4 regions of the Streptomyces sp. Ag109_G2-15 genome follow, and region 3 is predicted to be linked to each of the others. Evidence: riboswitches for the same ligand, from Rfam matches in the RefSeq annotation. Region 3 holds a riboswitch; each other region holds the start of a gene.

Region 1 (7,011 bases), on a different contig from region 3:
CAGCGTGCGCTGCCGGGAGACAGCCTCGGCGCTCGGCCTCGACGCCTCTCCGCAGCCGGAACTCTCGGGCCTGGACGTGGGCCGGTGGCGGGGGCGGACGCTGGACGACGTCGGTGCCGTAGAGCCGGAATCGGTGGCCGGCTGGCTGGCCGATCCGGGTGCCGCACCGCATGGCGGGGAGTCGGTACGGGAGCTGTGTGCCCGGCTCGCGCGCTGGCTGGACACGAGTGGTGCGGTGGACGGCAGGACGATCGCCGTGGTGGAGCCGGAGGTCGTACGGGCCGTGGTGGTGCACGCGTTGGGCGCGCCCGAGGCGGCGTTCTGGCGCGTCGACGTCCCGCCGCTCACGGCGACGGAGGTCACCGGCCGCTCCGGGCGCTGGAACGTGCGGCTCGGACACGTCCTCGCCGGGCCGGGCGACTGACGGCGGTCAGGCGGTCGCGTCCCGATGGCGGCGCAGCAGTGCCGCGATCGCGCACCGCAGGCAGTCGGTGTCCGTGTCCCCGGTCGTGTCGTGGTGGCCGTGGCAGTCGGCCGCCGCCTGTCGGCCCGCGCCCTCATCCGCCGTACGGCAGGCCGCCGTTGGGCCCCCGACCAGGGCTTCGAGTTCTTCGAGGAGTCTCTCGGTCCGCTTGACCTGCTGGGCGAGCACCCGTACCCGCGCGCTCTGGCCGCCGATCTGGCGTCGGCTGGCGATGAGTTGTGCGTACTCCTCCACGGTCAGGGCGACCGCCTCACGTCCGCCGAGAGTGATGTGGCGCGGTTCGGGACGTTGTCTGGCCACTCGGCTCCTCCGCTCGTCGCCTCCTCCGGTGTCCGGGAAACGCGAGAGGGCCCCCGGACGGTTCCGGAGGGCCCTCTCGTGTCCTGAAGGGATCAGTGCGTGGCGGGAACTCTCCGCCCGGACTCGGCGGTCGCGGGCTTCGGGTTCAGCTGCCGCTCGGCCAACTCGCCGAAGAGCAGGCCGAATCCGCCCCACAGAACGGCCTGGATGGCCAGTGCGGAGAGGCGGAACCGCCACAGCAGGGTGGCCGGGAAGTCCTTCGGCACCTCGTTGACGGCCGGCAGGAAGGCGTAGGCCAGGCCGATCGCGACGGCGAAGGCGGCGACCGCGAGGACGGTCGCGTACCAGGTGCCCAGGGTGGGTACGAGGCGCTTGCCCAGGATGGTGGCGGCGACCGCCAGGAGCACGCCGAGCAGCATCATCAGGAAGTACAGGGTCGTCCGCTTGCCGATGGTGTCGGGGTCGCCGACCGACGGCGGGTTGGCCGGGTACTTCAGGAACGGGACGACGTAGACGGCGAGCAGTGCGCAGCCGGACAGCAGCAGCGCGGTCGCCCGCGGGCCGAAGCGGCCGACGCGGCCGAGCGCGACGCAGAAGGCGAGCGCCGCGATGCCGCCGAAGGCGACCCCGTAGACGAGGACACCGGTGGCCAGGCCCGCGGTGGACTGCAGGGAGCGGGAGACGACCTCCATCTCGTGCTCGTGGGAGTGGGCGTCCTCGAAGCTGATCGCGTTGTCGACGCTCGGCTCACCGAGGAAGTAGGCGACGACCAGGGCGAGTACGCCGGCGGCGAGGCCGGCGAGCATGCCTCGCACGAGGAGGTTTCTTACCGTTGTGGAGTTCATGGGTGCGCGGTGTCCCTCGCGTCAGTGGCAGGGGAACCCGAGCAGGTGGCGGGCGTCGTGCACCCACTCGTGGACGTCCGTGCCGTTGAACACGGAGGTGGCGCCCTGCTCGGCGCCGACGAAGTAGAGCAGGACGAGCATCAGGATGCCGAAGAAGACCGCCCAGGGTGCGATTGCCTTGAGCGGCAGCGTGGCGGGAACGGCGGGGGTGGTGGCTGTCGGCTGGGCGACGGTCTGCGCCATGGCAGGACCTCCTCTGGGAGTTCGCGTCCCATCTCGGTGGTGCACATGACGACGGCCACGGGTCTGACTCACGGGTCCCCAAGGGGTGTTCCGCATACAGTGGCGCGACCGTGCCGGATTCCCACCGGCTTCCGTCTCGCCGTCGTCGATATCGGACAGACCGTACCGCGTGGCGCGTGCATGGCCAAGACCGCGTGGTCCGTCGTGATCTTCCTCTCGCGTCGGCCGTCACGGCGAGGCCGGGGTGCGGTCTGCCGGGCCGTGCGGCCCGGCAGACCTGCCCCGTCACACTGCCGTCAGCCGCGGCGGCCCGACGGATCGGGCGCGACCGTGTCCCGGTTCTGGCCGGGGACCGAACCGGCGTCAGGAGACCCGGCGCCGACGGGCGCTCCCTGCGCCCGGTCACCGTGGCCCGGCCACCACGCGGCGTGGCCGATCAGCGCGGTGAGGCTCGGCGTGAAGAACATCGCCATCACGAAGGCCGCGACCGCGATGCCGAAGGAGACCGCGAAACCCATCTCCGTCAGCAGCGCGTTGCCCGCCAGCATCATCGTGGCGAAGGTCGCCGCCAGGATGAAGCCGGCCGCCGCCACGGTCGGCCCGGCGTGCCGGAGCGCCATGCCGGCCGCCTCGCGCGGCTCGCGGCCCTCGCGGGCCTCCTCGCGGAGCCGGGCGATCATGAGGATGTTGTAGTCGGTGCCGATGGCGACCACGAACAGGTACATGATCACCGGGAGCATGAACATCAGACCCGAGTGTCCCTGTCCCTCCTGGAAGATCCAGACCGTGGCGCCGAGGGTGGCACCGAAGCCGAGGCCCACCGAGGCCATCAGGTACCAGGGGGCGACCACACTGCGCAGCAGCAGCCCCAGGATGACCATGATGAGGAGGGCGGCGACGGGGAAGACCGTCCGGTAGTCGTGGTTGACCGCGGTCTTGATGTCCTTGTAGATCGAGGACATGCCGCCGACGACGGCCTCCGTGCCGCCGGGGGCGTCGGAGTGCGCGACGTCGCGCACCTCGCCCACGACGTCGATCGCCTTGTCCGTCGAGGCCTCGTACTTGAGCGTGACGGTGAAGTCCGCGGTGGTACCGCCCTTGTTCACCTGGGTCATGCGCGCGCTCGCGACGCCGTCCACGGCGCCGAGCTTCCGCGCGTACGTGTCGAAGGCGGCCTTGTCCAGCGGCTTGCCGTCGGTGCTCGACAGGTAGACGTCGGTGGGTGCGGCGGCGCCCGCCGAGTACGCCTTCTGCATCTCGTCCTGGACGACCATGGACTCCTTGGTCTTGGGCATGGAGCCCGCCGCCAGGTCGAACGTGGCGTTGAAGCCGAGGGTGCCCAGCGAGAGGGCGACCAGGACGAGGCCGGACACCGCGGCGGTCAGCGCCGGGCGGCGCTGCACGCCCCGGCCGAGGGCGGCGAACCGGGCGTTCTCCGGCTCCCGCTGCCAGGACTTGGAGGGCCAGAAGACCTTCGGTCCGATGAGCGAGACCACGGCCGGGATCAGGGTCAGGCCCGCGACCAGGGTGGCGGCGACCGCGATGGCGAGCGCCGGGCCCATCTGCTTGAGGAAGCCGAGCGTGGACAGCACCAGCGCGAGGAAGGCGATGATGACCGCTCCGGCGGCCGAGGCGATGGCCTCGCCGACCCGGTCGACCGCGTTGACCATGGCCTGTTTCGGCTCGTCGCCGGCGCGCAGGCGCTCGCGGTAGCGGAACATCAGGAAGAGGAAGTAGTCCGTGCCGACGCCGAAGAGCACGACGATCAGGATCGACGAGATCGAGCTGTTGGCCTGCAGGTCGAACAGCTTGGTGGCGTAGGCGATCAGCCCGTTGGCCACGGCGGACACCAGACCGATCAGGACCAGGGGCAGGATCGCCAGGATCGGCGCACGGAAGATGATCAGCAGGGTCACCAGGATGATCAGGAAAGTCCCGATGCCGATCAGCGCCTGGCCGCGCTGGGAGGAGTCCTGCTGGTCGAGGACCTGCGCGGCGGAGCCGCCGAGCTTGACGTCGAGGTGCGTGCCCTTGGCCAGGTCCTTGACGTCCTCGCGCAACACCTTGGCCGCGTCGGCCTGTTTGGGCTGACCGGCGTTCTTGCTGTCCATCTGCACCAGGGTCAGGTCATACCTGCCGTCCTTGGACGGCAGGCCGGGGACGACCTTCTGCACCTGGTCGATGTGCTTCTTGCCCAGTTCTGAAGTGATCCGGGCGATGTCCTGCTTGTCGGCGGCGGTGAGCTTGCCGCCGTCGGTGCGCTGGTACAGCGCGATCGCGGACGGAGTGAAGGCGCTGGGGAACGCCCTCTCCTGCAGATCCGCCGCTTTGATCGACTCGTAACTTTTGGGCAGGAAACTGCTCTCGTCGCTGTTCGAGGGCAGGCTCGGCGCGGTGGCGACGATCGCCACCGCCGCGATGAGCCATGCCACGATCGTCCAGACGGGATGACGGACGACGGCATTCCCAATGCGTCGGAACATGCGGAAGGTCCTCCTGGGCAGGAAGATCACCGCAGCCCGGGGAGCGGACCCTGGCATCGGCGACCCCGACCAGCCGTCGCTCTCGGGCCGGTCGAATGGTTGTCTTCAGATGCGATCGTAGTGACCGCACACCGCGATCATTCCATCGTGTGCCGTCCGGCCGCCAAAAACCCTTCTCTTTTCAGTCATGGCTGTTCACTCGCCGTTTGAGGAGTGAACTCCCGTCTGACTGGCGGGCGTTGGAGCATCTTGCGGTCCTAGGTCAGCGACTGCGGAGAGCACTGAGTGCCGCGTCGAAGTCGGCCGCGCCGGGACGGTTGTGCGGCAGCTTGCCGAGCAGGATCGCCATGCCACAGGTGTCGGTGAGCGCCGAGAAGACCAGACCGCCCGCGACGCCCGCCGACAGGATCTGGAAGGCCGGGTGCAGGAGCAGCCCGAGGACGATCCCCACCAGGACCAGCGCCCCCGCCGTGAACCGGACCTGCCGCTCCATGCTCCAGCCGGCCCGGGTGCCGCGGGCAGCGGGCTGCTCCAGGTCGTGGCCTGCCGCGGCCCAGGCGCTGGTGCCCCCGGCCAGGGTGGCGGCGGGGATGCCCTGCTCCGCGAGCAGCCCGCAGGCGTTCTCGGAGCGGGCTCCGGAGGCGCACACGACCAGGACCTCGCCGCGCTCGGCGGCGTGCCGGATCTCGGGCAGGGCGCGCCGGATCCGGTCCAGGGGGACGTTGAGGGCGCCGGGCAGGTGACCCGAGGTGTACTCGCCGGGGGTGCGTACGTCGATGACGGTCAGCTCGTGCAGCCGAGTGCGGGCCTGGTCGGTGCGCAGGGTGACGGGGGCGAGGGGGGCGGTCATGGCAGGTGTGATCCTTAGGTGTTCGACGCCGTCCCGTACCGGGACGTACAGTACCCCTAGGGGTATTTTTCGAGGAGTGATCGTGGAACTGGAACTCGCGGGTGCGGAGCTGAAGTCCGTCCTGAACCGGCTGCGCCGCGCGCAGGGCCAGATCTCCGGCGTGATCCGGATGATCGAGGAGGGGCGCGACTGCGAGGAGGTCGTCACGCAGCTCGCCGCCGCGTCACGGGCGCTCGATCGTGCCGGTTTCGCGATCATCGCCACCGGCCTTCAGCAGTGCATCACCGACATGGAGTCCGGCCGTAAGAACGGCGAGGACCCGGAGCAGATGCGGGCCCGTCTGGAGAAGCTCTTCCTGTCGCTGGCGTGAGAGGCGGGCCGGCGCGCGACTGTGGGCGTCGGCGCATCACACCACCGCCTCGATCATCATGAACGCGGCCACGGCCAGCAGTACCAGGGCGAAGGTCCGCTGCAGCGCGCGCCCGGAGACCTTCGCCGCGAGCCGCTTCCCGTCCCACGCAGCGAGCACCGCGGCCCCGGCGAAGGGCCCGATGGCAGCCCAGTCGAGACCGTCGGCCGTACCGGCCCGCATCGCCAGCGCGGCCAGGGAGTTGGCGGTGATCACCAGCAGGCTGGTGCCCACCGCGTCGCGCATCCGCAGGCCGAGCACGCTCACCAGTGCGGGTACGGCGAGGAAGCCGCCGCCGACGCCGAGGACGCCGGTCACCGCGCCGAGCCCGGCACCCGCGGCCGCCGCCCGGTCCGGTCGCACCGGCACCGCGGTGTCCGACGCGGCACGGGGTCGTAGCATCCGCACCGCGGCCGTTCCCGCCACCACGGCGAAGGCGGCCGTCAGGGCGGCGCCGGGCACTCGTCCGGCGAGCGCACCGCCGAGCATCGCGGGGACAATCCCGGCCGCGGCGAACAACAGCCCGGTCCGCCACCGCACATGGCCGTCCCGGGCGTGCGCGGACAGCGCCGTGGCCGAGGTGACGGTGACGATGACGAGGCTGGCGGTGGTGGCCGCGACCGGGGTGAAGCCGAGCAGGTAGATCAGCGCGGGGACGGCCAGGACGCTGCCACCGCCCCCGAGCGCGCCGAGCGCCAGGCCGATGACGGCCCCGGCGGCCAGGGCGAGTACGACAGCGCTCACGCGACGGTCCCGTTCCCGCCCCGCGAGTCCACCACGGGCAGTCCCGCCGCGGCCCAGTCCCGCATGCCGCCGATCACGTCCACAGCCTCGGTACCGCGCGCGGCGAGCAGATCGGCCGCCCGCCGGGAGCGGTTCCCCGAGCGGCAGATCACGACGATCGGACCCGCCTGCGCGCCCGCGGGCAGCCCGGCCCCGGCGGCCAGCGCCGACAGCGGCAGGTGCACGGCGCGTGGTGCGTGCCCCGCCTGCCATTCGTGGGGTTCGCGGACGTCCAGCAGTACGGCGTCCGCGCCGCCCTCGGCGGCTTTGCCCTGGCCGGTGCGGGCGGCAGCCTCCTGGGCGGTCACCCGGCCCGGAACGCGCCGGTCTCGTCGGAAGAAGCTCATCGTGGCTTGTCGCTCCTGTCTCCCCTGTCGGTACGGAAGGTCGGTAAGGAGGGTCGTACGGCAGATCGGTGTGGAACGTCGGCACGGAAGGCCGATGCTCAAGGTCGTCACGGACGTCTTCGGTGTCTGCTGCGGTCAGGCGGCGCGGACCGTGAGCCCGGCGTTCCCGGCCGCGTCGAAGCCGTCGTCCACGGCGACGACGGCACGGCCGGCCGCGTCCAGCAGGGAGGCGGCGATGGCGGCGCGCATGCCGCCCGCGCAGTGCAC
Region 2 (7,011 bases), on a different contig from region 3:
TCTTCTTCGACGGCATGGACGTCAACATCTACGGCGCCGTGATGCCGCACATGCTCGACGACTCCGGTCTCGGCCTGACCCCGGCCGACGCGGGCACCATCGGCAGCTGGACCACCTTCGGCATGCTCATCGGCGCGCTCACGGCCGGAAACCTCACCGACTGGCTCGGCCGCCGGCTGATGCTCGTCGCGAGCGTGTCGCTCTTCTCCGTCGGCTCGGCGATCTGCGCCCTGGCCGGGGGCATCGGCCCGTTCGGGGTCGGCCGGTTCGTCTCCGGTCTCGGTCTCGGCGGGCTCATGCCGCTCTGTCTGGCCTTGGTCATGGAGTTCGCACCGCCGCGCCGGGCCGCCCTGACCACCGGCCTGCTGATGACCTCGTACCACGCGGGCGGCATGGCGGCGACCGGCCTCGGCCTGACCCTGGCCCCGGCGGCGGGCTGGCGCTGGGTGTTCTGGGCGGGCGTCCTGCCGGCCGTGGTCGCCGTGCCGCTGCTACTCGCCCTGCTGCCCGAGTCGCCCGGCGTACTGCTGGCGCGCGGTGAGCGGGAGCGGGCCGACGCCGTCGCGGACCGCTACGGGCTCCCCCGGCCCACCGCCGTCGCCGCGCCGGCCGCCGGGGCCAGGGGCCGTCTGGCCGCCGTGCGCGCGCTGTTCCGCCCCGACTCGCGCTGGGCGACTCCCCTGCTGTGGCTGGCCTCCTTCTGCGGTCTGCTGCTGGTCTACGGCGTGAGCACCTGGCTGCCGCAGATGATGCGTGCCTCCGGCTACGGCCTGAACTCCTCCGTCAGCTTCCTGCTCGTCATCAACGCGGGCGGCATCGTCGGCCTGCTGATCGCGGGCCGCACCGCCGACCGGTTCGGCGCGGTCCGGGTGTCGGCGGTCTGGTTCGTGCTGACGGCCGCCGGAGCGCTGCTGCTCAAGGCACATCTCCCGCTGGGCGCCACGTACGCCGTGGTCGCCGTCACCGGTGTGTGGCTGTTCAGCGCGCAGGTCATGGTCTACGCCGCCACCGACACCGTCTATCGCGGCAGCGAGCGTGCGGCGGGCCTGGGCTGGGTCACCGGTGTCGGCCGCACCGGCGCCGTCGTGGGCCCCTGGCTGATCGGTGCGTTGGCCGACAGCGGCAACGAGAGCTGGGGCTTCACGACGTTCGCCCTCGCCGGGCTGGTGGGCGCGGTCGCCATCGCCCTCGTGCCGCTCGCCCGGCGGATCGGCCGGAGCGGTGCCCCGGCGACCGTTCGCCTCGCAGCCGGCGCGAGCCCCTCGAAAGGCTGACGTCCGGCCCTGGATCCCCTGCTCGGTATGCCCCCACTCAATTCCCCCCACTCGACAAGGAGTCGGCACGATGTTCCCGCGCACCCGGTTACCCGCAGGACGCTTCCGGCGGGCCCTGGCCGCAGCCGCCGCGGCCGTGGTCGTCCTCACCGCCGCGGGGGTCGCGACCCCCGCCCGGGCCACCACGCAAGCAGAGGTCGTGAAGGACCTCCCCTAGGCCCCCGCCCAGCACCCAGGGCAGCATGCTGAACCCAGGGCCCTCGCCGCCCGAGGGGCTATCTCCGTTGGGCGGCGAGGCGTATGGGGGCGTTGGCGGCGCCGTAGCCGCGGTAGCCGCCGGACCGCTGCACGAACTCGAAGAAGACGTGGCCGACCGTCTCCGTGTAGCAGTGCCGGAACTCGCCGCCGTGCTCGTCCCGGTCGTAGAGGATGCCGAGTTCGCGGTACGTCTCCCACTCGCCCTCGGGAAACTCGTACCGCGCCCGCAGATCGTCGTAGTAATTGGCGGGTACCCGCAGCAGGTTGGCGCCCGCCGCGCGGAAGCGGCGCACCGCCGCGACGATGTCGTCGACGGCGAAGGCCACGTGCTGAGCCCGGGTGCCGGTCTCGTCCGTCGGGCTCGGGGCGAGGTTGAGGACCAGCCGTGGTCCGTCGGGCGGGGCGGACAGGGCGCGGCTGCGGAAGAGGCCGTAGGGGTCGGCGAGTTCGACGGTGTCGTGCGGGCTGAGGCCCAGCACGGCGCGGTGGAAGAGCACCGCCTCGTCGAAGTGGTGCCAGGGTTGGGTGAGCGCGAGATGGTCGATGCCGGTGACGCCGGTGGACCGGCTCGCCGCCCGGTGCTCGAAGTCATCCGTCCAGCTGGGGAGTTGAGGTCGACGGGTGGCGCAGAACAGCACTTCGGTGCCGTCGGGTGCCACCACCGACTCCAGGGGGACGTCCTGCTCGGCCCGGCGTCGGGGCAAGGTGGGGGCGAGCAGGGCCTCGGCGCGGCGGGCGGCGGCCTGCGGATCCGGTGACTCCAGACCGATGGCGGCCAGCCTGGTGCCGGCGCGGCGCGTGGCGGCTCCGGCGTTGACCAGGACGCGGGCCTCGCCCTGCTCCCACAGGTCGACGGGCTTTCCGCGGTGCCGGCCGGTGCGGGTGAAGCCGAGTGCGGCCAGCAGTTCGCCGATGGGCTGGGGGTCGCCTGCGGCGAGTTCGGCGAAGGCCACTCCGGAGGGTGCGGCCGGGGCCGGCAGGGCGGACACGCCGGCGCTCTCCTCAAGAGCGAGCAGGGACCGCAGACCGTCCACGGCCGTGCGGCCCGCGTCCGCCTGGCGGAACACGTCGTTGAAGACCTCCAGCGACAGCGGCCCCTGGTAGCCGGTGGCGAGCACGTGCCGGACGAGCCCGGCGACGTCGAAGCCGCCCTGACCGGGGAAGCAGCGGTAGTGGCGGCTCCACTGCAGGACGTCCATGGCGAGCAGGGGGGCGTCGGCCAGCTGGAGGAAGAAGATCTTCTCGCCGGGGATGCCCTCGATGCCCTTGGGGTCCGAGCCGCGGGAGAGGATGTGGAAGCTGTCCAGGCAGGTGCCCAGCGCCGGGTGGCCCGCGGTCTCGACGATGCGCCAGGCATGGTCGTACGTGTTCACGTGCCGCCCCCAGGCGAGCGCCTCGTAGGCGACGCGGATGCCGAACTCCTGGGCCAGACCCGCCAGTTGACTCAGCTGCTCCGCGGCGAGCGCGTCGTCGTCCACCGTCTGCGGGGAGACGTTGGAACAGACGAGGACGGTGTCCACGCCGAGCCGTGTCATCAGGTCGAACTTGTGCCGGGCGCGACGGAGATTGCGGGCGAACTCGTCGGCGGACACGGCCTCGATGTCCCGCATCGGCTGGTAGAGGTCGATGGACAGGCCCAGGTCCGCGGTGCGGGCGGCGACCTCCTCAGGCGCCAGGGGGCTCGCGAGCAGGTCGTTCTCGAAGATCTCGACGCCGTCGAAGCCGGCGCGCGCGGCGGCGGTGAGCTTCTCGGTCAGGGTGCCGCTGAGGCAGACGGTGGCGATCGACTTACGCATGGCCGCCACCCACGCCGATCCAGGTCTCCCCGGCCCGCCCTGCTGCTTTCACTGAAACTCCAAGCTGACCACTAGACGGTTCATTCGTTCCGCTGTGCGGTCACAGTAATCAGGCAGGGGTCTTCTGGACAAGGGCGCATCGAGCCCAGTCTCGACCGGGGGGGGTGGCCAGAGCGCCACGGCGGGCCACTGCAGCCTTGAATCGCCAGGTCCACGGTACGGATCTGACAGACCGCTCAGCGGTACCTCAGGGGTGAGCTACGGAGCCGTCAAGGGCCGCGACAGGATGGCCCCGGCTCTGCGGTTTCCCTGGTCCGCGCAGCGGACTACGGTCGGGGGTGTCATGGACGGGTGGGCGCGGCGCGGAGACGGGTCGGCCACAGCGGGGAGGCAGCAGGTGAGCGAGGAAGAGACGCCGGCGGGGGGCGACCGGGATCAGCAGCCCACCGGGGTGCGCAGTGTCCGGCGGGCCTTCGACATCCTCAACCTGCTCAGCGAGCAACGGCCCGTGATCACGCTGCGGGAGATCACCGAGGCGACCGGGCTGGCGAAGACCACCGCGCTGCGGCTGGTGCAGACCCTGGAGGAGAGCGGTCTGCTGTGGTCGCACCCGGCCGGCTACACTGCGGGGCCGGCGCTGTGGCGCTGGGCCTATCTCGCCCGCAGCCAGTGGGAAGTGCCCCAGGAGACCCGTAAGGTCATGCGCGACCTGGCCGACCGGCTCGGCGAGACCGTCAACCTCTTCGTCGCGCGTGACGTCCACCGCATCTGCGTCGCCCACGAGGAGAGCCCGCACCCGCTGCGTCATGTCGTCGACGTCGGCGACGAGCAGCCCCTGTGGGCCGGCGCCTCCTCCAAGATCCTCCTGCGCGACGCCCCCGAGGCGCTGCTACAGCGCGTGGCCGCCGCCTCCCCCCGCGGTGAGGCGTACACCGATCAGCTGCGGACCTGGGCGGCCGAGGCGGCCGAGCGGGGCTACGCGGTCAGCAGCAGCGAGTGGGACGAGGGGCTGACCGCCGTGGCGGTGCCCGTGACCGGCCGCACCGGCCGGGTCGTCGCGTCCCTCTCCCTGAGCGGCCCCAGCCACCGCTTCCCCTACGAGGCCGTCGAGCGCTTCGCCACAGAACTCACCCAGGGCGCCCGCCTCATCTCCGACCAGGGCTTCACCCACCCACTGGGCAGCGAGGGCTGAGCCGGCGGGCTCCCGCGGGAGAGTCACACGGGGGCGCCGACAGTCCCTCAGGAATGCGTTACCCCGCCTGGCGCAGGCCGAGTTCGTACACCTGTGGTTCCGGCGGCGCACGCCACCCTCTAGGCTTGCCGGTGCAGCTGGTTCGCCCCGTCAGCCAGGCGGGATGCGTCGTAAGAGGGAACCCGGTGGGAATCCGGGACTGCCCCGCAGCGGTGAGCGGGAACGACCGCCGTCATACGCACTGGGCCCACGAACAGGGTCTGGGAAGCGACGGCCAGTAGGTGTCCTCCTTGGTGAGGGCGTGCCCGCGAGTCCGAAGACCTGCCAACTGCCCGCGTGCGAAGCACTCGTGCGCGGACATCCCGGTGACCTCGAGGGCGGGTCGGCGTACACACCGAGCGGGCGGCCGCTGCCGTCCGGTCCGTCGCCCCTTCGCGCTCTCGTCCCGTCCCCGGGATCTCAGGGATCAGTCTCGCGAAGGAGATCTCCGTGACCACCAAGCCCGCAGCCGCGGCAGCACGGGCCACCGTGTACGGCTACCCCCGCCAGGGACAGCACCGGGAACTGAAGAAGGCGATCGAGGGCTACTGGACGGGCCGCGTCACCGCGGACGCCCTGCGGGCCACCGCCGCCGAACTGCGCCGCACCACCTGGCGGCGGCTCGCCGAGGCCGGCATCGACGAGGTGCCGACCGGCGACTTCTCGTACTACGACCACGTACTCGACACCACCGTCATGGTCGGCGCGATCCCCGACCGGCACCGGGCCGCCGTCGCCGCCGATCCGCTCGACGGGTACTTCGCCATGGCCCGCGGCACCCAGGACGCGGCGCCGCTGGAGATGACCAAGTGGTTCGACACGAACTACCACTACCTGGTCCCGGAACTGGGCCCGGACACGGTGTTCACGGCTCACTCGGCCAAGCAGGTCGCCGAGCACACGGAGGCCGGCGCCCTGGGGCTCACGGCCCGGCCGGTGCTCGTCGGCCCCGTCACCTACCTCCTGCTCGCCAAGCCCGCGCCCGGCGTGGCTCCCGGCTTCGACCCGCTCACCCTCCTCGACCGGCTGCTGCCGGTGTACGCCGAGGTCCTCGCCGACCTGCGCGCGGCCGGTGCGGAGTGGGTGCAGCTGGACGAGCCCGCCCTGGTCGAGGACCGTACTCCGGCCGAACTGAGCGCCGCGGCCCGCGCCTACCGTGCCCTCGGCGCCCTCACCGACCGGCCCAGGCTGCTGGTCGCCTCCTACTTCGGCCGGCTCGGTGCGGCCCTGCCGCTGTTGGCCAAGGCGCCGGTGGACGGACTCGGCCTGGACTTCACCGAGGCCGCGGCCGCCAACCTGGACGCGCTCGCGGCCGTCGGCGGGCTGCCCGGCAAGCGCCTGGTCGCGGGGGTCGTCAACGGCCGCAACGTCTGGGTCAACGACCTCGAGAAGTCGCTGGCCACCCTCGGCACCCTGCTCGGTCTGGCCGACCAGGTCGATGTGTCGGCCTCCTGCTCGCTGCTGCACGTCCCCCTCGACGCCTCGGCGGAGCGGGACATCGCACCGCAGATCCGGCGCTGGCTCGCCTTCGCCCGGCAGAAGACCGCCGAGATCGCCACCCTGGCCCGCGGGCTCTCCCACGGCCCGGACGCCATCGCCGCCGAACTGTCCGCCAACCGCGCCGACCTCGCCTCCCGGGCAGCCTCCGCCATCACCCGCGACCCGGCCGTCCGCGCCCGCACCGCCGCCGTCACCGCCGCGGACGCCCGCCGCCGTCAGCCGTACCCGGAGCGGGCCGCGGCCCAGCGCGCCCATCTGCGTCTGCCGTTGCTGCCCACGACGACCATCGGCTCCTTCCCGCAGACCGGTGACCTGCGCACCGCGCGGGCCGACCTGCGTGCGGGACGGATCGACACGGCAGGCTACGAGGAGCGCATCCGGGCCGAGATCCAGGAGGTGATCGCCTTCCAGGAGCAGGCCGGCCTGGACGTCCTGGTGCACGGCGAGGCCGAACGCAACGACATGGTCCAGTACTTCGCCGAACAGCTCACCGGCTACCTCGCCACCCAGCACGGCTGGGTCCAGTCCTACGGCACCCGCTGCGTACGCCCGCCGATCCTGGCCGGCGACATCTCCCGCCCCGAACCGATGACGGTGCGCTGGACGTCGTACGCCCAGTCCCTCACCGACCGCCCGGTCAAGGGCATGCTCACCGGCCCGGTCACCATGCTCGCCTGGTCGTTCGTCCGTGACGACCAGCCGCTCGCCGAGACCGCACGCCAGGTCGCCCTCGCCCTGCGCGACGAGGTGAACGACCTGGAGGCAGCGGGCACTTCGGTGATCCAGGTCGACGAGCCCGCGCTGCGCGAGACCCTGCCGCTGCGGTCCGCCGACCGCCCGGCCTACCTGGAGTGGGCCACGGAGGCGTTCCGGCTCACCACCAGCGGCGTGCGCCCGGACACCCAGATCCACACCCACATGTGCTACGCCGAGTTCGGCGACGTCGTCCGGG
Region 3 (7,011 bases):
GCGGACCTTCTGCTCGAAGCCCTCCACCAGCCTCAGTTTGTCGGCATGGCTCGCGAAGCGGGCGAGGACGGCACGGCACTGGCCCAGGTTCCCCTCCCGCAGCCTTCTGCTCACCTCATCGCTCATACCGGCGCACAGGAGGCTCCAGATCCGTTCCCGGTGCCACTCGGAGAAGACGTTGCCGCGCTTGCCGTAGCGGTCGTAGTCCCGCTGCTCCCACAGGTGCTCGGCGATGGCCCGCACCCGCCGGACCCGGCCGGGGTGGACGTCCCTGTCCAGCAGCTCCCTGAAGCCGACCTCCAGCGTGTCCTGGAGGAGTCCCACACAGGCCAGGGCGGAGACCACCTCCAGGGCGTCCCGCCGCTCCCTCGGCTCCAGCGCCACGTCCGCGCGCAGCCGGCCCTCCAGCAGGGAGTTCTCCCAGGTCTCCAGCAGCCACAGTCGCAGTTGGCCGCGGTCCCTGCTGCGGGAGTCCAGGCGCCGCGGGTCGTCGCGGCGGTCCCGCTCCAGGTCGCCGTGGTGGTGCAGCTCCCGGGCGATCTGCAGGTAGATGGGGGACTCGGTCACCTCCGCCGTCTCCACGATCCAGTCGACGCGGCGCTCGTCCGTCTCCGGCACGCGTGCCTCGACGAAGTGCAGCGCCTCCTCCTCGCTGAGCGGTTCCAGCTCCACGATGGCGGCGGGGGTGCTCTCCAGCGGGCTGTGCGGCCGGGAGGCGATGACGAGGGGCAGCCGCTCCCCGTGGGCGCGCTCGATGGCCCTGCGGATGATGTTGTCCCGGTCCTCCCGCAGGCCCTCGTCGAGTACGGCCTCCTCCAGGCCGTCGGCGATGACGACCACCTTGTCGTCGGCGAGCAGCTGCTGCCAGACCCGCTCGGTCTTGGCGCGCGCCAGGACGCCCTGGGGCGCCTCCTCGGCGAATCGCTTCTGGGCCATGCGCTCGAAGTCCAGGTCGGGGCCGGTGGCGTCGCGCAGCCGGATCGGGACGGGGACGGCACCCTGCGCGGCCAGCATCTCGGTGAGCCGCACCAGGACGGCGGTCTTGCCCACGCCCATCCCGCCGACGAGCAGATACGGGCGGCGGGTGTCGCGCTCGCGCAGCCGCTGGGCGATGACCTGGGCGACCTCCTCCCGGCCGACGATCTCGGCGATGTCCGGCCCGGCGGTGACGACCAGGTCCTGCGGACGCCGGCGCGCCTTCGCGAGATAGCGGCGCTTGGTCCAGCTGTACCAGGCGAACAGGAAGAACGCGGCGGCGAGCGAGGCGGCGAGGACGGGACCGAGGACGCGGGAGATGCCGTCGAACCCCGGGCTCGCTATCCATTTCTCGACCCAGTTCTTCTCGTTCCTGTGCGGCGAGAGCGAGAGGTACACGCCCTCCACGAACCAGGCGAGGAGCGCGAGCGCGGCGAGGGCCCACACGACCCTGACGGCGTTGGTGTAGGAGAACCATCTGCGCCACTTCTTGGGCCGGGTGGTGTCCTGGCGGGCCTCCCACCGGACAGTCAGGGCGTGCCAGCGCCTCAGGTACACCCGTCTGACCCGTCGCCCGAGTCCCCTCAACGGAAGTGTCGCCATGGGTGCGTTGGGCGGTCGCTCCTTGCCCGGCGGATGACGGACGACCTTCGGCATGGTGCGCTCTCCTCCCCAGAGCTGGCTCGGGACGGAGGACCCCCGCCGGTGTCGGCACCTACTTCCATGGAATCACTCACGGCTGCCCCCGCAACCCGGCTGCCCCGGTCCGCACACCCGAGCGGGACCGGAATCCCCTCTCCCGCCTGGCCGACCTCACTCTCCTCACCCACGAGTTGACCGTCTGAAGCCACCGCAACACGCAACAGACACAACATCTGGGGGTGACACCACGACCCGGCACTAGATGTATGCTCGTCCTCGCTGTCGCCGCAGGGGAATCCGGTGCGAATCCGGAACTGTCCCGCAACGGTGTACTTGCGTGCATCCGCACGCCTGTTCAGTCCGAGGACCTGTCGGCAGCGCGCGCCCGGCCGTCCGGTCCGGGTGCCTTCAGACGTCCGGGCCTCGTGGAGTGGGCCGGTGGACGCGACGCCGTGCGCGCTCGTGCTGCCCCCTGCCCTCCGCCAGGCCCCGTGCCGAGCGAGGGAGAGCCCCACGTGACCATCGCGCCAGCCGACCCGGCTTCAGCCGTCCAGGCGACCGCAGCCCCGGTGGAGACCGACGGTCCCGGTGCCGCGTTGCTGCGGACCCTGACCGAGCTGACCGCCGACCTCCCCGACGCCGACCCCGGCCGGGTCGCCGCGGCCGCGCTGCGGGGCCGCTCCGCCCGGGCCGACGAGGCGGAGTTGCGCGAGCTGGCCACGGAGGCGGCCGCGGGCCTCATCTCCGAGGACCCCGCCTACTCCCGGCTGGCCGCCCGGCTGCTGACCATCTCGATCCGCGCCGAGGCCGCCTCGCAGGGCGTGACGTCCTTCACCGGGTCCGTCGCCGTGGGCCACCGCGAGGGCCTGGTCGCCGACCGCACGGCGGAGTTCGTACGACTGCACGCCGAGCGTCTCGACACGCTGATCGACGCGGCCGGCGACGACCGCTTCGGCTACTTCGGCCTGCGCACCCTGCACAGCCGCTATCTGCTCCGGCACCCGATCACCCGTCGGGTGCTCGAGACGCCCCAGCACTTCATGCTGCGGGTCGCGAGCGGTCTGGCCGAGGACGACACCACCCGGTCCGTCGACGAAGTAGCGGCGCTCTACGGGCTCATGAGCCGTCTCGACTACCTGCCCTCCTCCCCCACGCTCTTCAACTCCGGCACGCGGCACCCCCAGATGTCGTCCTGCTACCTCCTCGACTCGCCACTGGACGAGCTGGACTCCATCTACGACCGCTACCACCAGGTCGCCCGCCTCTCCAAGCACGCCGGCGGCATCGGTCTGTCGTACTCCCGGATCCGCAGCCGCGGTTCGCTGATCCGCGGCACCAACGGGCACTCCAACGGCATCGTCCCGTTCCTGAAGACCCTGGACGCCTCGGTGGCGGCCGTGAACCAGGGCGGCCGGCGCAAGGGCGCGGCCGCGGTGTACCTGGAGACCTGGCACTCCGACATCGAGGAGTTCCTGGAGCTGCGGGACAACACCGGTGAGGACGCCCGCCGTACGCACAACCTCAACCTCGCCCACTGGATCCCGGACGAGTTCATGCGCCGGGTCAACGCCGACGAGCAGTGGTCGCTGTTCTCCCCGGCGGACGTGCCGGAACTGGTCGACCTCTGGGGCGCGGAGTTCGACGCGGCCTACCGCAAGGCGGAGGCGGACGGGCTCGCGAAGAAGACCATCCCGGCCCGCGACCTGTACGGCCGCATGATGCGCACCCTCGCGCAGACCGGCAACGGCTGGATGACCTTCAAGGACGCCGCCAACCGCACCGCCAACCAGACGGCCGAGCCGGGCCACACCGTCCACTCCTCCAACCTCTGCACGGAGATCCTGGAGGTCACCGACGACGGCGAGACGGCGGTCTGCAACCTGGGTTCGGTCAACCTCGGTGCCTTCGTGCGCGACGGGGACATCGACTGGGAGCGCCTGGACGAGACGGTCCGCACGGCCGTCACCTTCCTCGACCGTGTGGTCGACATCAACTTCTACCCGACCGAGCAGGCGGGCCGCTCCAACGCCAAGTGGCGTCCGGTGGGCCTGGGCGCGATGGGTCTGCAGGACGTCTTCTTCAAGCTGCGCCTGCCCTTCGACTCCGCCGAGGCCAAGGCCCTGTCCACCCGTGTCGCCGAGCGGATCATGCTCGCCGCGTACGAGGCCTCCGCCGACCTGGCCGAGCGCAACGGCCCGCTGCCGGCCTGGGAGAAGACCCGTACGGCCAAGGGCGTTCTGCACCCCGACCACTACGACGCCGAGCTGACCTGGCCGGAGCGCTGGGCGGCCCTGCGCGAGCGGATCGCCGCGGTCGGCATGCGCAACTCGCTCCTCCTCGCGATCGCGCCGACCGCCACCATCGCCTCCATCGCGGGCGTGTACGAGTGCATCGAGCCGCAGGTCTCCAACCTGTTCAAGCGCGAGACGCTGTCCGGTGAGTTCCTGCAGGTCAACTCGTACCTGGTGCAGGACCTCAAGGACCTCGGTGTCTGGGACGCGCGCACCCGTGAGGCGCTGCGCGAGTCCAACGGTTCGGTGCAGGACTTCGCGTGGATCCCGGCCGACGTCCGGGCGCTGTACCGCACGGCGTGGGAGATCCCGCAGCGCGGCCTGATCGACATGGCCGCGGCCCGCACCCCGTTCCTGGACCAGTCGCAGTCCCTGAACCTGTTCCTGGAGACGCCGACCATCGGCAAGCTCTCCTCGATGTACGCGTACGCCTGGAAGCAGGGCCTGAAGACGACGTACTACCTGCGCTCCCGCCCGGCGACCCGCATCGCCCGCGCGGCACAGGCGCAGCCCACCATCCCCGTCCAGCAGGTGGCCGACCCCGACGCCGTCGCCTGCTCCCTTGAGAACCCCGAGTCCTGCGAGGCCTGCCAGTAATGCCCAGCAACCAGAACCTGCTCGACCCCGGCTTCGAGCTGACTCTGCGCCCCATGCGCTACCCGGACTTCTACGAGCGCTACCGGGACGCCATCAAGAACACCTGGACCGTCGAGGAGGTCGACCTCCACTCGGACGTCGCCGACCTCGCGAAGCTGACCCCGGCCGAGCAGCACCTGATCGGCCGCCTGGTGGCCTTCTTCGCGACGGGTGACTCGATCGTCGCGAACAACCTGGTGCTGACGCTGTACAAGCACATCAACTCCCCGGAGGCGCGGCTGTACCTGAGCCGTCAGCTCTTCGAGGAGGCCGTGCACGTCCAGTTCTATCTGACGCTCCTGGACACCTACCTCCCCGACCCGGAGGACCGCGCCGCCGCCTTCGCGGCCGTGGAGAACATCCCCTCCATCCGCGAGAAGGCCGAGTTCTGCTTCAAGTGGATGGACTCGGTGGAGAAGCTGGACCGGCTGGAGTCCAAGGCCGACCGCCGCCGCTTCCTGCTCAACCTGATCTGCTTCGCCGCGTGCATCGAGGGCCTGTTCTTCTACGGCGCCTTCGCGTACGTCTACTGGTTCCGCAGCCGGGGTCTGCTGCACGGTCTCGCCACCGGCACCAACTGGGTGTTCCGCGACGAGACGATGCACATGTCCTTCGCCTTCGAAGTGGTCGACACTGTCCGCAAGGAGGAGCCGGAGCTCTTCGACGACCAGCTCCAGCAGCAGGTCACGGACATGCTCCGGGAGGCCGTCGAGGCGGAGCTGCAGTTCGGGCGCGACCTGTGCGGCGACGGCCTGCCGGGCATGAACACCGAGTCGATGCGGCAGTACCTGGAGTGCGTCGCCGACCAGCGCCTCACCCGCCTCGGCTTCGCTCCGGTGTACGGCTCGGAGAACCCCTTCTCCTTCATGGAGCTGCAGGGCGTTCAGGAGCTGACGAACTTCTTCGAGCGCCGCCCGTCGGCGTACCAGGTCGCCGTGGAGGGCACGGTCGACCTGGACGAGGACTTCTGATCCCTCCTGTCTCCGCGGGTCTCCTGGGCCTCCCTGAGCTGGCGGTCGATGCGCCTGTCGCGCACGATGCCGAGCACGGAGGGGAGGACCAGGAGGACCAGGATTCCGAGCGTGGCGAGCATTCCGATCAGGCCTTCTATCTGGTTTCCGTTCATGTCACCACTGTCGCGCCGGATGCTCCTTACCGGGAGTGGCAGGACTGCCGTACACCCTCGATTTACTGCCATTTCCGAGGCACACTGGCAGCATGCTGAAGAACGTGGCCGCCGTACTGCTGGACGGCGTGCACCCCTTCGAACTGGGCGTGGTGTGCGAGGTGTTCGGCATCGACCGCAGCGACGAGGGGCTGCCGGTGTACGACTTCGCCGTGGTCTCGGCGGAGGGCGAGGCGCTGAGCACCCATGTCGGCGGGCTCACCGTGTCGACGCCGTACGGTCTGGAGCGGCTGGAGGACGCCGACCTGATCGCGGTGCCGGCCGGGAGCGACTACGTCACCCGGGAGTATCCGCCCGCGCTGCTCGACGCCCTGGTACGGGCCGTGCAGCGGGGCACCCGGGTGCTGAGTGTGTGCTCCGGCGTCTTCGTGCTCGGCGCGGCCGGGCTGCTCGACGGGCGGCGGTGCAGTGTGCACTGGCGGCAGGCCAAGGAGCTGGCGGTGCGCAACCCCCGGGCGATCATCGAGCCGGACGTGCTCTACGTCGACGAGGACCCGGTCATCACCTCCGCCGGTACGGCCGCCGGGATCGACGCCTGTCTGCACATCGTGCGCAAGGAACAGGGACCTGAGGTCGCCAACAAGATCGCCCGGCGGATGGTCGTACCGCCGCACCGGGACGGCGGGCAGGCGCAGTACATCGAGCGGCCGCTGCCCAAGGCCCCGTGCGACACCGTCGGCGAGGTCCTGGTGTGGATGGAGGAGCACCTCGACCGGGAGGTGACCGTCGAGCAGCTCGCCGCCCGCGCCCACCTGGCGCCGCGCACCTTCGCCCGGCGCTTCCAGCAGGAGACCGGGACCACTCCCTACCGCTGGATCCTGCGCCAACGGGTGCTGCTGGCACAGCAGTTGCTGGAGGGCACGGACGAGACCGTGGACGCGATCGCCTCGCGCACCGGTTTCGGTACGGCGGCCGCGCTGCGCCACCAGTTCGTCCGCGCGGTGGGGACGACCCCGAACGCCTACCGGCGCGCGTTCCGGGGCCCGGAGGCCGCCTGAGCGCGCGCCGGTCGTCGGCGGGCGTCGTTCACCACTCGTCGCTCACCGCACTTCGCTCACCACGGCACGGGCTTCAGCAGCAGCCGGTGCGGCCGGAGTGTGATGCCCACACGGGTGGTGTCGTTCGACCCGCTGACCTGCTCGAAGCGGTACTTCGCCGAGATCGCCGCGGTGATCAGGCTCAGCTGGGACATGGAGAAGTGGTCGCTGGGGCACTTGCGGTTGCCGACGCTGAACGGGCTCATCGCGTACTTGGGCACCTCCTTGACCCGCTCCGGCAGCC
Region 4 (7,011 bases), 4.1 Mb from region 3:
AAGGGTCTCGTAGATGAGAACGGCATCCGTCCCGAGGTCATCTTCGCCGCTCTCACCGGCGCGATCCTCTGGAACCTGCTGACCTGGCTCGTCGGACTGCCGTCCAGTTCCTCCCACGCCCTGATGGGCGGTCTGGTCGGCGCCACCGTCGCCTCCGCCGGCTTCGGCGCCGTCCACGGAGACATGCTGGTCACCAAGGTGCTGCTCCCGGCGGTGGCCGCCCCGATCGTGGCCGGCCTCGCGGCGATGCTCGCCACCCGGTTCTCGTACGGCATCGGCGGCAAGGCCGACGGCGAGGCCACCCGCAAGGGCTACCGCGCCGGGCAGATCGCCTCCGCCGGTCTGGTCTCCCTCGCCCACGGCACCAACGACGCGCAGAAGACGATGGGCATCATCACCCTCGCCCTCATCGCGGGCGGCGCCATCTCCCCCGGCTCCAACCCTCCCACCTGGGTCATCCTCTCCGCGGGTCTGGCCATCGCGCTCGGCACCTACATCGGCGGCTGGCGCATCATCCGCACCATGGGCAAGGGCCTGACCGACCTCGAGCCGCGACAGGGCTTCGCCGCCCAGACCAGCGCGGCCACGGCCATCCTGGCCTCCTCCCACCTCGGCTTCTCCCTCTCCACCACCCACGTCGTCTCCGGCTCGGTGATGGGTGCGGGCCTGGGCCGCAAGGGCGGTGTGGTCCGCTGGTCCACCGCGACCCGCATGTTCATCGCCTGGGCGCTGACCCTGCCGGCCGCCGCGCTGGTCGGCGCGGGCGCCGAGTCCGTCACGGACCTGGGTGACTGGGGCACCGCGGTCGTCGCCGTCTTCCTGGTCGGCGCCAGCGCCACGATCTGGAAGATCTCCCGTCGCGAGGTCGTCGACCACACCAACGTGGTCGCCGACACGACGGAGCCGGCCGGCGTGGTGACCACCGCCATCGCCGCGGTGACCCCGCCGCCCGCGGGCACCGTCGCCGATGACCTGTCGGCCACGATCCCGGCTCCGGCCGTGACCGCCGCCACCGCCACCGACCCGGCTCCGGCGGCTCCGCCGGCCGCCGCGGTCTGACCGCCCAGTACCGAAGGAAGCATCCCCATGAAGATCGACTGGGCGGCCCTCGGCTCCGTCTTCGGCGTCAGCCTCGCGTTCACGGTGGGCCTGGTGGCCCTGTTCACCCTCGGCGTCAACGGCCTGTCGCGCCGCGAGAAGGCGGTGGCGCAGGGTGGGTCCGCGGCGCTGGCGGTGACTGGTGCGTACGTGTGCTTCGCGGCTTGTGCGGCTGCGGTGGCTTACGGGATTTACTTGATCGTGGCGAAGCCCTGACGGCTGATCCACGCGTTGTCCGCCCTGTCGGGGCCATCTACCGGTGGCCTCGGCAGGGCGGAGTCATGTCGGCTTCCGGGGGAATGCTGAGCGACGGCTGGGACTTCGTCACGTTCGGTGGATGGGGGCCCAAGTAGCCGCACAGGGGCTGGATGGGGCCTTGGGTGAGGTGGGCGAGGGGGTAGGTCAGGGTGCCCGCGTCGGTGTAGCCGTGTAGACCCCGTCTGCGCCGCAGCGAAAGTTCCGTCCGACCGGAACAGCGCGGCAGACACGTCCGACTCGTCCGTCACAGGCTCCGGCAGAGGGCCCAACTCGGTTCGCATCTTGAATGGACAGGACCGTCCGAGTCGTCCTGAAGCACAGCAGCGGTGGTGCCGCTTGCGTGCGCCATGGCCCGCACGTTGCCCAACGGCCCATCGGCGTGGGCGTCCCACGTCGGGTGGACACGGAATTCGAGGAGGTCCCGCCCCGTCACCAGGTCATGCGGCAGGACCCACCCGACGTCGAGCAGCTCCCCCTGCCTGGACTCGACGCCCCAGCTGACCCCGGATCCCCAACGTCCGTCGGATCCATCCCCATTCGACCACTGCATGTTCACCGTGAAGTGCGCCTCCGTGGAACCCCGCGCCACTGCGATTGCCTGCTGGAGGGTCTCCGCCGCCACACCGGCCGCCGTGCCGCCCCGTGAGACCCGCTGCACCCCGCCGGGACGCTCGCCCGCCACCTCCAGCAGTACGGCCTGGCCGTCGTCCAGCAGCATCTCGCCCACGTACGCCACCGTGTGTCCCCTCCCACGCCCGTTGCATCCCGTATGAGACGTACGCGCTCTTGCAGGCGGTCACCGTCCGTGAGGACAAGCGGGATTCCCGAATGCCGCCCGACGGAGGGGAATTCACCGCAACCCGGTCCACCCTCACCGCCCGCCGTGCTGGCGATGTGGGCCTCAGCACAGTCCGGCGTCCCAGGTCAAAGGCAAGTTGACGGCCCTTCCGGGTGCGTGGTGGACTGCCCAGGCCATGTACGGCGGCAGGAGAGGAAGCCGGTGCGAATCCGGCGCGGTCCCGCCACTGTCACCGGGGAAGAAAACCCCGGGAGCCAGGAACTCTCACCGCCGGTCTCGTCGAACCAGGGCGCGGACACCCTGAGTGAGGACATATCGCCATGCGCGGCTGCCGATTGAGGTTCAGTAACCGGGCCCTGCCTGCCCCCACGGCCGGCTGAGCCGATGGGTGCCGATCGCTGCTACGCGTACGGCGCCGCCGCCGGCCTCATCGGCGACCTGCTTCTCGGCGATCCGCGCCGCGGGCATCCGGTCGCCGCGTTCGGGCGGGCTGCCGCGGCCGTGGAGCGGGTGTTGTGGCGCGACCACCGTGGCTGGGGGGCGCTGCACACCGTCGTGTGCGCCGGAGGTGCCGTCGCGCTGGGGGCCGTGGCCGAGCGGGCCGTGCGCCGCTCCCCCCTCGCTTCCGTGGCGTTGGCCGGTGCCGCCACCTGGGCTGTCGTCGGGGGCACTTCGCTCGCCCGGGAGGCGCGGACCATCGGGCGCGCCCTGGAGGCCGGGGATGTCGAGGCGGCCCGGGTGCGGCTGCCGCATCTGTGCGGGCGGGATCCGCAGGCGCTGGATGCCGACGGGATCGCGCGGGCCGTCGTGGAGTCCGTCGCCGAGAACACCTCCGACGCCGTCGTGGGGGCCCTGGTGTGGGGTGCCGTGGGTGGGGTGCCCGGGCTGCTCGGGTTCCGGGCCGTCAACACCCTGGACGCGATGGTGGGGCACAAGTCGGCCCGCTACCGGCGCTACGGCTGGGCCTCCGCCCGGCTGGACGACGTCACCGGGTGGCCGGGGGCTCGGCTGACCGCCGTGCTGGCCGCCGTGGCCGGGCCCGACCCGCGGGGTGCCCTGCGCGCCTGGAAGGCCGACGCCCGCAGGCACCCGAGCCCCAACGCCGGTCCCGTCGAGGCCTCGTTCGCGGGTGCCCTCGGTGTGCGGCTGGGCGGGACGCTCTCCTACGGCGGGCGCGTCGAACACCGGCCCGTGCTCAACGGGGACACCGGGCGGGCCGTCCGGGTCACCGACATCGACCGGGCCGTACGGCTCTCCCGCCGGGTCGGCCTGCTCGCGCTCGGCGTCACGGTCGCCGCGCGCCGACTCGTGAAGGGACGTGCGAAGTGAACGGTGGTCTCCTCGTCGCCGGCACCACCTCCGACGCCGGCAAGAGCGTCGTGACGGCCGGGATCTGCCGGTGGCTGGTGCGCCAGGGCGTCAAGGTCGCGCCCTTCAAGGCGCAGAACATGTCCCTCAACTCGTTCGTGACCCAGGAGGGTGCCGAGATCGGGCGGGCTCAGGCCATGCAGGCCCAGGCCTGTCGCGTCGAGCCGACCGCGCTGATGAACCCCGTGCTGCTCAAGCCCGGCGGTGAGCAGAGCAGCCAGGTGGTGCTGCTCGGGAAGCCGGTCGGTGAGCTGAGCGCGCGCGGGTATCACGGGGGGCGCCAGCAGCGGCTCCTCGGCACGGTGTTGGACTGTCTCGCCGAGTTGCGGGGCACGTATGACGCGGTGATCTGTGAGGGGGCGGGGAGCCCGGCCGAGATCAATCTGCGGCGGACCGACATCGTGAACATGGGGATCGCGCGGAACGCGCGGCTGCCGGTGCTCGTCGTGGGTGACATCGACCGCGGGGGCGTCTTCGCCTCCTTCTTCGGGACCGTCGCGCTGCTCTCGCCCGAGGACCAGGAGCTGGTCGCCGGGTTCCTGGTCAACAAGTTCCGCGGCGATGTCAGCCTGCTGGAGCCGGGGCTCGACATGCTGCACGGGCTGACCGGACGGCACACGTACGGCGTCCTGCCCTTCCGGCACGGGCTCGGCATCGACGAGGAGGACGGGCTGCGGGTGTCCCTGCGCGGGACCGTGCGGGAGTCGAACACCGCCCCGCCCGTCGGCGAGGACGTCCTGCGCGTCGCCGTCTGCGCGGTCCCGCTCATGTCCAACTTCACCGACGTGGACGCGCTGGCCGCCGAACCGGGTGTCGTGGTGCGGTTCGTGGACCGGCCCGAGGAGCTGGCCGATGCCGACCTGGTCGTGATCCCGGGGACCCGGGGGACGGTCCGGGCGCTGGAGTGGTTGCGGGAGCGCGGGCTCGCGGAGGCCATCGTCAGAAGGGCCCACGACGGGCAGCCGGTCCTCGGCATCTGCGGTGGCTTCCAGATCCTCGGCGAGCAGATCGAGGACGAGGTCGAATCGCGCGCCGGGCAGGTCGAGGGCCTGGGGGTTCTCCCGGTCCGGGTGCGGTTCGCCCGCGAGAAGACCCTCACCCGGCCCGTGGGCGAGGCCCTCGGCGAGCACGTCGAGGGGTACGAGATCCATCACGGGGTCGCCTCCATAGGGGGAGGAGAACCCTTCTTGGACGGCTGCCGGGTCGGCCAGACCTGGGGCACGCACTGGCACGGCTCCCTGGAGTCGGACGGTTTCCGGCGGGCCTTCCTGCGCGAGGTGGCGGCCGCCGCGGGGCGCCGCTTCGTGCCGGCCCCCGACACCTCGTTCGCCGCGCTGCGCGAGGAGCAGCTCGACCGGCTCGGCGACCTGATCGAACAGCACGCGGACACGGACGCGCTCTGGCGGCTCATCGAGTCGGGCGCGCCGCAAGGACTGCCTTTCATTCCACCGGGAGCGCCCGCATGAGCACAGTGTTGTTGTTGTCGACCGCCGACACCGATCTGCTGGCGGCCCGGGCCTCCGGCGCCTCCTACCGGATCGGCAACCCGACCCGTGTGGAGGTCGAGAGCGAGCTGCCCGCGCTGCTCGAAGGCGCGGACATCGCCGTCGTACGACTGCTCGGTGGCAAGCGGGCCTGGGAGGACGGGCTGGCCGCGCTGAGGGCGTCCGGTGTGCCGACCGTGCTGCTGGGCGGCGAGGCCGTGCCGGACGCCGAGCTGATGGCCGAGTCGTCCGTACCGGCGGGTGTGGTGGCGGAGGCCCTGAAGTACCTGGTCGAGGGCGGGCCCGACAACCTGACCGAGCTGGCCCGGTTCCTGTCCGACACCGTGCTGCTGACCGGTGAGGGCTTCGAAGAGCCGCGGAAGATGCCCGAGTACGGCGTGCACGGCTCGTACGAGATCCGCGCCGGCCGGCCGACCGTGGGCGTGCTCTTCTACCGGGCGCACGAGCTGAGCGGCAACACCGCCTTCGTGGACACGCTGTGCGAGGCGATCGAGGCGCGCGGCGCCAACGCGCTTCCCGTGTACTGCGGTTCGCTGCGCGGCGCGGACGCCGGGCTGTACGAGCTGCTGGGGCAGGCCGACGCCCTGGTCGCCACCGTTCTTGCGGCCGGCGGTACGCATGCCTCGCAGGCCTCGGCGGGCGGCGACGAGGAGTCCTGGGACATCGGGGCGCTCGCCGACCTGAACATCCCGGTGCTGCAGGGCCTCTGCCTCACCTCCTCGCGGGCCGCCTGGGAGGAGTCGGACGCCGCCCTCTCCCCCATGGACGCGGCGATGCAGGTCGCGATCCCGGAGTTCGACGGCCGGATCGTCACGGTGCCGTTCTCCTTCAAGGAGCAGGGACCGGACGACGTTCCGGTGTACGTCGCCGACCCCGAGCGGGCCGGACGCGTCGCCGGAATCGCCGTACGGCACGCGCAGTTGAAGCACAAGCCGAACGCGGACAAGAAGGTCGCGCTGGTCTTCACCGCCTACCCGACCAAGCACTCGCGGGTCGGGAACGCCGTCGGTCTGGACACGCCCGCGTCGGCGGTGCGGGTGCTGGACGCGCTCCGGGATGCCGGGTACTCCCTCACCGAATACCCGGACAACGGGGACGAGTTGATCCACCGGCTCATCGAGGCCGGCGGGCACGACGTCGAGTGGCTCACCGAGGATCAGCTGGCCGCCGCGCCCGCGCGGGTGCCGCTCGCCGACTACCGGGCCTGGTTCGACAAGCTGGACACCGAGCTGCGGGACGGCATGCTGGAGGCGTGGGGCGAGCCGCCGGGCAGCCTGTACGTGGACGGCGACGAGATCGTGCTCGCCTCCCTGCAGTTCGGGAACGTCGTCGTGATGATCCAGCCGCCGCGCGGCTTCGGCGAGAACCCGATCGCGATCTACCACGACCCCGACATGCCGCCGTCGCACCACTACATGGCGGCGTACCGGTGGCTCGAAAACTCCTTCGGTGCCGACGCGATCGTGCACATGGGCAAGCACGGCACGATGGAGTGGCTGCCGGGCAAGGGCCTCGGGCTGAGCAAGGGGTGCGCGCCGGACGCCGTCCTCGGCGACCTCCCGCTCATCTACCCGTTCATCGTCAACGACCCCGGCGAAGGCACGCAGGCCAAGCGGCGCGGGCACGCCACCGTGGTCGACCACCTGGTGCCGCCGATGGCGCGGGCCGACACCTACGGCGACCTGGCCAAGCTGGAGCAGCTGCTGGACGAGTACGCGCTCGTCTCCGACCTGGACCCGACGAAGGCACCGGCCGTGCGGGCGCAGATCTGGACGCTGGTCAAGGCGGCCGAGCTGCACCACGACCTGCATGTGGACGAGCAGCCGGACGACGACGACTTCGACATGTTCGTCATGCACATCGACGGCTATCTGTGCGAGATCAAGGACGTGCAGATCCGGGACGGGCTGCACATCCTCGGCGGCGGGCCGGTCGCCGAGCCGCGCGTGAACCTGGTCCTCGCCGTGCTGCGCGCCTCGCAGG

Evidence for each region. Region 3 has a riboswitch for cobalamin ahead of CRP49_RS06180 (ribonucleoside-diphosphate reductase subunit alpha). Riboswitches for the same ligand answer to the same signal wherever they lie in the genome.
Region 1: it holds a riboswitch for cobalamin, as region 3 does, so the genes downstream of both, CRP49_RS38740 (CbtB-domain containing protein) here and CRP49_RS06180 (ribonucleoside-diphosphate reductase subunit alpha) in region 3, are expected to answer to the same signal.
Region 2: it holds a riboswitch for cobalamin, as region 3 does, so the genes downstream of both, metE (5-methyltetrahydropteroyltriglutamate--homocysteine S-methyltransferase) here and CRP49_RS06180 (ribonucleoside-diphosphate reductase subunit alpha) in region 3, are expected to answer to the same signal.
Region 4: it holds a riboswitch for cobalamin, as region 3 does, so the genes downstream of both, CRP49_RS25030 (cobalamin biosynthesis protein) here and CRP49_RS06180 (ribonucleoside-diphosphate reductase subunit alpha) in region 3, are expected to answer to the same signal.

The regions. Positions count from the first base shown of each region.
Region 1 covers NZ_OCNI01000002.1:496,740-503,750, forward strand. The annotation lists gene CRP49_RS38725 (histidine phosphatase family protein) at 1-424, shown strand, start outside; gene CRP49_RS38730 (hypothetical protein) at 431-784, opposite strand; gene CRP49_RS38735 (CbtA family protein) at 877-1,629, opposite strand; gene CRP49_RS38740 (CbtB-domain containing protein) at 1,651-1,872, opposite strand; cobalamin riboswitch at 1,909-2,051, opposite strand; gene CRP49_RS38745 (MMPL family transporter) at 2,169-4,355, opposite strand; gene CRP49_RS38750 (rhodanese-like domain-containing protein) at 4,618-5,205, opposite strand; gene CRP49_RS38755 (metal-sensitive transcriptional regulator) at 5,288-5,575, shown strand; gene CRP49_RS38760 (sulfite exporter TauE/SafE family protein) at 5,612-6,358, opposite strand; gene CRP49_RS38765 (rhodanese-like domain-containing protein) at 6,355-6,744, opposite strand; gene CRP49_RS38770 (MBL fold metallo-hydrolase) at 6,880-7,011, opposite strand, start outside.
Region 2 covers NZ_OCNI01000002.1:489,138-496,148, forward strand. The annotation lists gene CRP49_RS38705 (MFS transporter) at 1-1,274, shown strand, start outside; gene CRP49_RS47275 (hypothetical protein) at 1,345-1,491, shown strand; gene CRP49_RS38710 (bifunctional sugar phosphate isomerase/epimerase/4-hydroxyphenylpyruvate dioxygenase family protein) at 1,550-3,328, opposite strand; gene CRP49_RS38715 (IclR family transcriptional regulator) at 3,726-4,520, shown strand; cobalamin riboswitch at 4,642-4,864, shown strand; gene metE (5-methyltetrahydropteroyltriglutamate--homocysteine S-methyltransferase) at 5,010-7,011, shown strand, end outside.
Region 3 covers NZ_OCNI01000001.1:1,447,249-1,454,259, forward strand. The annotation lists gene CRP49_RS06175 (NACHT domain-containing protein) at 1-1,632, opposite strand, end outside; cobalamin riboswitch at 1,871-2,008, shown strand; gene CRP49_RS06180 (ribonucleoside-diphosphate reductase subunit alpha) at 2,133-4,505, shown strand; gene CRP49_RS06185 (ribonucleotide-diphosphate reductase subunit beta) at 4,505-5,515, shown strand; gene CRP49_RS06190 (helix-turn-helix domain-containing protein) at 5,763-6,728, shown strand; gene CRP49_RS06195 (cytochrome P450) at 6,785-7,011, opposite strand, start outside.
Region 4 covers NZ_OCNI01000001.1:5,566,966-5,573,976, reverse strand. The annotation lists gene CRP49_RS25045 (inorganic phosphate transporter) at 1-1,059, shown strand, start outside; gene CRP49_RS25040 (hypothetical protein) at 1,087-1,314, shown strand; gene CRP49_RS25035 (hypothetical protein) at 1,601-2,092, opposite strand; cobalamin riboswitch at 2,298-2,440, shown strand; gene CRP49_RS25030 (cobalamin biosynthesis protein) at 2,540-3,484, shown strand; gene CRP49_RS25025 (cobyric acid synthase) at 3,481-4,989, shown strand; gene cobN (cobaltochelatase subunit CobN) at 4,986-7,011, shown strand, end outside.